Regions from separate parts of the Brevibacillus sp. FSL K6-0770 genome, predicted to be linked through region 3. Evidence: riboswitches for the same ligand, from Rfam matches in the RefSeq annotation. Region 3 holds a riboswitch; each other region holds the start of a gene.

Region 1 (2,263 bases), 2.0 Mb from region 3:
GCGTATGCGGGCGAGCAGTTCTTCCGTGTCAAACGGCTTCGTAATGTAATCATCGGCCCCGATTTCAAAACCGACTACTTTGTCTACGGCCTTGCTTTTGGCGCTGAGAAACAAAATAGGCAAGTCCCATTCCCGACGGATTTGCGAGCAAAGCTCGTAGCCGCTCATGTTAGGCATCATGATATCGAGCAGAATGAGATTAGGCCGCTCTCCCTGGCTGAGCAGGGCAAGTGCATCCTCGCCATTTTCCGCAGAGGAGACCTGAAAGCCTTCGTTTTCCAAAATATCTTCAAGCAGTTCAATAATCTCCTGATTGTCGTCAACGATTAAAATGTGATCTTTCACCGGAATTACCCCCAGTTACTTCTATTAATAAGTGAACAAGTGTCATGGCAAAAAAGAATCAGCCTTGTCTATCATAACATGCTTTCACAGAATAGGAACAAGTATCCCTTCATTCATGCTTATTTCCTTATAAGTAAGGGCACCTATTTAGACCTGGTACTAAATTTCGTCAGAAAAAGCCAGAGACGATTGTCCCTGGCTCTTATGTTTTTGCCGAACTACTTCTTTTTTGGTTGATTTTCCGGCAACGATGCAGCTTGCACCGCGTTTTCCTTTTTCGGAGTGTCCGCCTTTGCTTCCAGAACAGGCGAGCTGATGCGCTTGGCACCAACAAAACGCTTGCTCCAGTAGTACGGGTCGTTCAACTTGGTGTTGACGACTCCGCGGCCGGATTCCGAATGCACGAATGTGCCGTCCCCGATGTAGATGCCCACGTGAGAGATGCTTCGTCCGTTTGTATTAAAGAACACAAGATCTCCTGGTTGCAAGTCTTTCCGTGCAACTTCTGTACCGTACTCATATTGAGAGGCAGAATTGTGCGGCAGGTCTACACCTAACGCGTCAAATACGTAGCGTGTGAAACCGGAGCAGTCGAAGCCTTTTTTGGATGTGCCTGAAGATTTGTAAGGAACGCCGTACAGATCATCGACAACCTCTTCGAGTGTCGTGTTCTCCGCCGCATGTGCAGCGCCCGCTCCCATAGCAAGCAATCCAGCCATAAATAAAGATAGTACCACCTTGCGCAAAAGAAACTGCTCCTTTCGTGAGCCTACGAAGTTAGCTGAAGGGTTCGGTCGAAAGGACGCCCTAAGTTGCCTAACGCAACTATTCACCCCAAAAAACTGGTTCCCCCGTTTCCGACATGCGGAATTCGGCTATTTTTCGATGTTTTTTTACACGCACTCTACGAAGATTCGCTGCTTGTCCGATTTTTCCTTTTTTTTGACTGCTTGTTCATATTTTTGTCACAAAATCCTGTCTAAAGGTGTAACGTTTTGTTTCGACATTGCAAGAGCGGTTGGAATGGGGCGAAAACAGGCTCGTCCGATTATGGCAGGAAGTGCTCTCCGTCCAAGGACGGAGGGAAAAACCAACCGCACGCCCGTTATGGAAAGCCTATCCGGGGGGCTACAATAAGGGCATAAGTTAGCAAGCACCACATGCACAAGAGAATAGGAGGTAAGCGAGCAATGAGTGAACGGTCTGGAAAGGTTTTGCTCGGGCTGGTTCTCTTGCTAATCGGCGGGTTGGTTCTGCTGGATCAAATCGGAATCGACTTCGGTGACCTGATCGGGATTTTGATTCCGGGGGTCATCATGCTGTACGGCGCTCGAAAGATTATGGGACAATCCGGTTCGCGTTTCTGGGGAATCGTGATCTTCCTCTTCGGGTTCCTGATGCTGATTGGCAAGCTCCATCTGCTGTTCCACGGCTTACTGGCCATTGGTGTGATTTATCTGGGGTATCGCTTACTGCGCCCCAGCCATGTCCCCAAAGAAGCGCCACCTGCCTGGGAGCGTCAGTGGGCCCAAAAAGTATTGAAAGAAGACGCGCTGGACGCCTGGGAAAAAGATGTGACCCGTCGCCAGCCATAGAGTTGCTCAAGTCGCGAGAGCTTTTGGATGAAATGACACGATGTGATATGATGAGGAGGAAATAAACATGAGTATTTTTAAACGTTTGCGTGACCTGACAGTAGCTTCGGTGAATGACGCTTTGGATTCGATGGAAGATCCGGTAGTCATGCTGAATCAATACATGCGAGATATGGAAGTGGAAATCGGACAAGTCGAAGTGGCTGTCGCCCGTCAGGTAGCACTGGAAAAGAAATTCCGCCAACAACTGGATGAAGCGAACACACTGATCGACAAACGCGATCGTCAAGTGAAGCTCGCTCTGACAGAAGGGGAAGATGAAC
Region 2 (2,263 bases), 2.6 Mb from region 3:
CTTTTTAAAAGGGAACTGGGCTGCCGCGAACACCTTTTTGCTGGAAAAACAGGGAGCGTCATCGTTGCCGATCACCGTTTCGCGTGATTTTTCCGCTTTTTTCGATCAGCAAGTATTGCCTGTTCGCCCGGACCAGTTGAAGCTGTCCACCTGGCAACAAGGCGCGGACGGGATCATGGGCAAGGTCGCTCACGTCCAGTTTCAGGGCCGGGAGCTGATTTACTCGATTCGCGTCGGGGAAGAGGAATGGGAAGTGGTCACCGATATTAGCGAGCGGTTTGCTTACGATGATTCTGTACTGGTGAGCATTTGCGTGTAAGCTGGAAAGCAGGCGAAATAGCTTTCATTGGTGAGCAACCGATAGCTAATGTCAGGATATAAATAAAGAACGATCAAGCATGAGGCAAGCAGGCAGAAGCGAGCATTCACAATAATTGGCAGCAGGCGTATAATCAAATCACATTACCGAATCTGATTCAAACATTTCATACGGCCTAGTTCCGGGGCAACCCGGAAGCGGGGGAACCAATCTTTTGGGGTTAATCCTGAGCAATCAGGAGGGATGAGATAAGTCTTCTCTGCCATCCTACCCGTCAGCTAACCTCGTCGGCCAAAGCAGGGAAGGTTCATGAAGCGATGAAGTCTGGGCAATGATGCGAAAAAAGAGGAGCGGTCCTCTTCGGGCGCGTTTATAGGCCATTTCAGACTTTTTCTTTGGGACCTTTGTTCTTGAGAAAAAGGATGAAATAGGTCTATTTTTTATGGCGATTTTCATGTGTGGCTTTTGTCATACGCGTGCATGTCGATGTGCGAGGATGGCGGGCGGCAAATGAATTTCAGCATAAACCCGGTGCATGAAACCAAAAAACGAACAGCGAAATCAGGAAGACAGCGTACAGGGAGCCTTTTGCACAGGGGCGCCAGGTATTAGGTAAGCCTGCGTTAGTTCTGCAAAAATCGAGCGTACACAAGCGGCAGCGTCTGCAGGTGGTTCGTCCGGTTGGAAGCGGAACTTCGCAGGTTTTTTCATTTGGGAAAACAAGAAAGGGAGGAAAGGCTCATGCCCAAAATGACAGTCAGGCAATTGACGAAAGTGTTTGGCAAGCAGCCGCAGGCAGCGTTAAAGCTGTTGGAGCAAGGATGGACAAAGGAGCAAATTTTTAAAGAGACAGGGCAATCGATCGGTGTGAACCAGATCAGCTTCTCGGTAGCAGAGGGCGAAATTTTCGTCATTATGGGGCTGTCAGGCAGCGGCAAATCTACCTTGATCCGACTTTGCAACCGCCTGATTGAGCCAACCACTGGGAGCGTTCAGATCGATGGCGAAGAACTCATTGGTATGAAGCCGGCTCATTTGCGCGAGGTACGCAGGAGAAAGCTCGGCATGGTTTTTCAAAATTTCGCGCTCTTCCCACAGCGAACGGTACGGGAAAACATCGAATTCGGTTTGGAGATTCAGCAAGTACCGCATGGATTGAGGCAAGAAAAAGCACGCGAAGCGCTTGCGCTCGTCGGGCTTTCCGAGTGGGAAAATGCCTTCCCTGATCAATTGAGCGGCGGAATGAGGCAGAGGGTCGGCCTGGCCCGGGCGCTCGCCAACAATCCCGACATTTTGCTGATGGATGAAGCGTTCAGTGCCCTTGATCCGCTGATTCGAAAAGACATGCAGGATGAGCTGCTAGAGCTTCAGCTAACGATGAAAAAGACTATTTTGTTCATTACTCACGATCTGCATGAGGCATTGCGGCTCGGTGACCGGATCGCCCTGATGAAAGACGGTCGCTTCATCCAGGTCGGGCGTCCCGAAGAAATCATGACCGATCCTGCGGATGAATTCGTGAAAAAATTCGTTGAGGATGCAGACTTGTCCAAAGTGCTGGTGGCAAAACACGTGATGAAAAGGGCAGAAGCGATTACTCCTGACAAAGGTGCGAGGGTGGCCCTCCAGCTCATGATGGACAACGGGGTATCCAGTCTGTACATCGTAGACAAAAAGCGGACATTGCTTGGGCTTGTTACCGCCTATGACGTTTCGCTTGCGATCAATACGGGCGAGTCGCTTGAAACCATGATGAAAAAAGATATCCCCAGCGTGGGGCCAGATGCCCGTCTGAACAGCCTGTTTCCTCTGATGGCAGATTTGCACGTTCCGATTGCTGTCGTGGGTGAGGAGCGGCGTCTGTTGGGCGTCATTGTCAAGGGAGCGGTGCTCGGCGGGCTTGTCGGCAAGGTCAATCCGCAGCAGGGAGCAGAGGTGATGCCT
Region 3 (2,263 bases):
CTCTGTTTGACGAGCAGAAAGGTTGCGGCTGCACCCCCGAAGCGAAAAACGCGGCAAATACGGAGCAAGGCTAGCTCCACACGAGAAAAGCCGGGTCTCTTTGTGCGAAGAGAAACCCGGCTTTCGTGTGAAACGATTGTTTTATCCGATAAATTCTTGAACCCAGTAGCCGTTCGTGTATCCGACACCGATTTTGGTAAAGGCCGGGTTCATAATGTTTTTGCGGTGGCCATCACTGTTCATCCATTGCGTCATGACTTCTTCAGGGCTGCGTTGACCCATGGCGATGTTCTCGCCCGCAGTCATATAAGAGATGCCAAACTGCTTCATCATGTCAAATGGCGAACCGTACGTAGGGCTTGTATGGTCGAAGTAGTTGTTGTTCGACATGTCCGCTGCTTTTGCAAGTGCCACTTTGGACAAAGAAGCGTCCATCGTCACGGGAGCCAGTCCTGCTTTGGCGCGTTCCTGATTGACGAGATCAGCGACTTGCTTGGCGAAATCTCCTGTTTTAGCCTGGTCAGCTTGTCCGGTTGGAGCCGCAGGTGTAGTTGCAACTGGTTGTGCAGGTGCTTGCGGTGCTGTTTGCGCTGGTTTTTGTACGGGCTTTTGCACTGGCTGCTGCTGAACAGGTACTTGCTTTACTGGTGGAACAACAACCTGATTTTGCTGGGCATTGGATGCAAAAGGCAATTGTCCCGCATATGGAATCCATTGATAGGAAAATTGATATGGTGTACTGTTACCGTTTTTCAACGGGCAGTTTGCGGAAGTTGCAGCAGAAGCAGAAGTAGTAAATCCGGTCAAGGCCAAGCCCAATCCCAGAGTCATGGCGATGGCAGTAGCTCCAAAACGTTTCATATTCACATCGTCTCCTTTTTTTGGCCTACGAGGTTAGTTGTCGGATTCGGGTTGAGGAAACAACCCTACGCTCCTTCGAGCGATTCACCCCATAGCGGATTTTGTTGACCCGCGTAAAAGATCCCCCGCACTTCCATTCGTGAGGAAGTTTCGGCGTATTGGTTTGGCATGACCCAGAATATCAGACCATCCCGCCCGAAATAAAGGAGTAATATCTGCCAATCTGCTGGAAACGTTGGTGCTAGTGCGTTTATTTCGCTTCGTCTTCGTCGTCCTTCCACGCTGTCAATCCGCCGAGCAGCGCTTTTGCCTCATATCCGTGCTCGCGCAGCAAAGCTGCCGCTTTTTGGGCTTTATTTCCCGTTGTGCATACAGTGATGATCTGTCTTTCTTTGACGGCCCGTTCTGTTTCTTCATCTAATAGTTTGTCGCCCTGCGCAAGCATGTGCACGTATGGAACATTTCGCGTGTCAGCGAATTTGCTTTCCACACTGCCTGTCTGAAATTTGGCTTCGTCGCGAACATCAAGGAACAAAATCGGGGTACCCTTTTCCAAAAGTTGCTTGATTTCTTGCTTTGTATACACTTCTTTTGACATGAATCATCCCTCCAGAACCTTAGTGTATCAGGTGAGAAACGGGCCGTGTAGCATCTAAATAGTTGATTATAGCGTATTTGTATGATAGAATGATAGTATTACTTGAATAATTAAGCCTAATTCATCGAGGTGCATAATGATGCTGATGGATAACGTTTTTGGATTCCCGATTCACACTGGCGCGGTCATCGGAGCCGCAAGGATGGGAGAGAGGAAGGGCTTTCGTCGTTTTAGGTTTTCAAAAAGTTTTGGTTTTAACATGGCAGTTCCGTCCTATGACACTTTCATATTGTCGAAGTAGAATAAATTCACATATCATGAAGGCGTATTGCAATCAGATGTTGGAGTATTTCTTCATGATATGTGAGCTTTATTTGCCTCGGTAAATATGACTGCATATTCAAATTGACTTTTGGAGGTTTTTTTACATGCAATCGAACGGAACAGTTAAATGGTTTAACGCAGAAAAAGGTTATGGCTTTATTCAAGTAGAAGGCGGAGACGACGTTTTCGTACACTACAGCGCAATCCAAGGTGACGGCTTCAAAACTTTGGAAGAAGGTCAACGCGTTCAGTTCAACATCGTAACTGGCAACCGTGGCCCACAAGCTGAGAACGTAACAAAACTGTAAACCTCCTTTATAAAAGAAACTGTCCTGAGTGGGCAGTTTCTTTTTTGTGTCTGCGGGAACGAATTACAGAAACGGATTGTTTACATACGCTCCTTTGGTAGCCATGACGAGCAAATTCGTCGCCATGAATTTCGGTGTGTACGGCATGTCGTGTTCGAGCCACAGGTCGTGG

What was found. A riboswitch is a leader RNA that binds a small molecule or an ion and turns the genes downstream of it on or off. The one in region 3 is predicted to bind cyclic di-AMP.
Region 1: another riboswitch for cyclic di-AMP. It lies ahead of NST23_RS04995 (C40 family peptidase); the one in region 3 lies ahead of NST23_RS14195 (CAP domain-containing protein).
Region 2: another riboswitch for cyclic di-AMP. It lies ahead of NST23_RS02290 (quaternary amine ABC transporter ATP-binding protein); the one in region 3 lies ahead of NST23_RS14195 (CAP domain-containing protein).

Annotation. Positions count from the first base shown of each region.
Region 1 covers NZ_JBBOBQ010000001.1:980,395-982,657, forward strand. The annotation lists gene NST23_RS04990 (response regulator transcription factor) at 1-345, opposite strand, end outside; gene NST23_RS04995 (C40 family peptidase) at 564-1,091, opposite strand; cyclic di-AMP (ydaO/yuaA leader) riboswitch at 1,096-1,232, opposite strand; gene NST23_RS05000 (LiaF transmembrane domain-containing protein) at 1,536-1,940, shown strand; gene NST23_RS05005 (PspA/IM30 family protein) at 2,008-2,263, shown strand, end outside.
Region 2 covers NZ_JBBOBQ010000001.1:408,220-410,482, forward strand. The annotation lists gene NST23_RS02285 (ABC transporter ATP-binding protein) at 1-319, shown strand, start outside; cyclic di-AMP (ydaO/yuaA leader) riboswitch at 482-628, shown strand; gene NST23_RS02290 (quaternary amine ABC transporter ATP-binding protein) at 1,061-2,263, shown strand, end outside.
Region 3 covers NZ_JBBOBQ010000001.1:2,965,314-2,967,576, forward strand. The annotation lists gene NST23_RS14190 (hypothetical protein) at 1-74, shown strand, start outside; gene NST23_RS14195 (CAP domain-containing protein) at 142-861, opposite strand; cyclic di-AMP (ydaO/yuaA leader) riboswitch at 869-1,027, opposite strand; gene NST23_RS14200 (rhodanese-like domain-containing protein) at 1,112-1,459, opposite strand; gene NST23_RS14205 (cold-shock protein) at 1,888-2,091, shown strand; gene NST23_RS14210 (SDR family oxidoreductase) at 2,242-2,263, shown strand, end outside.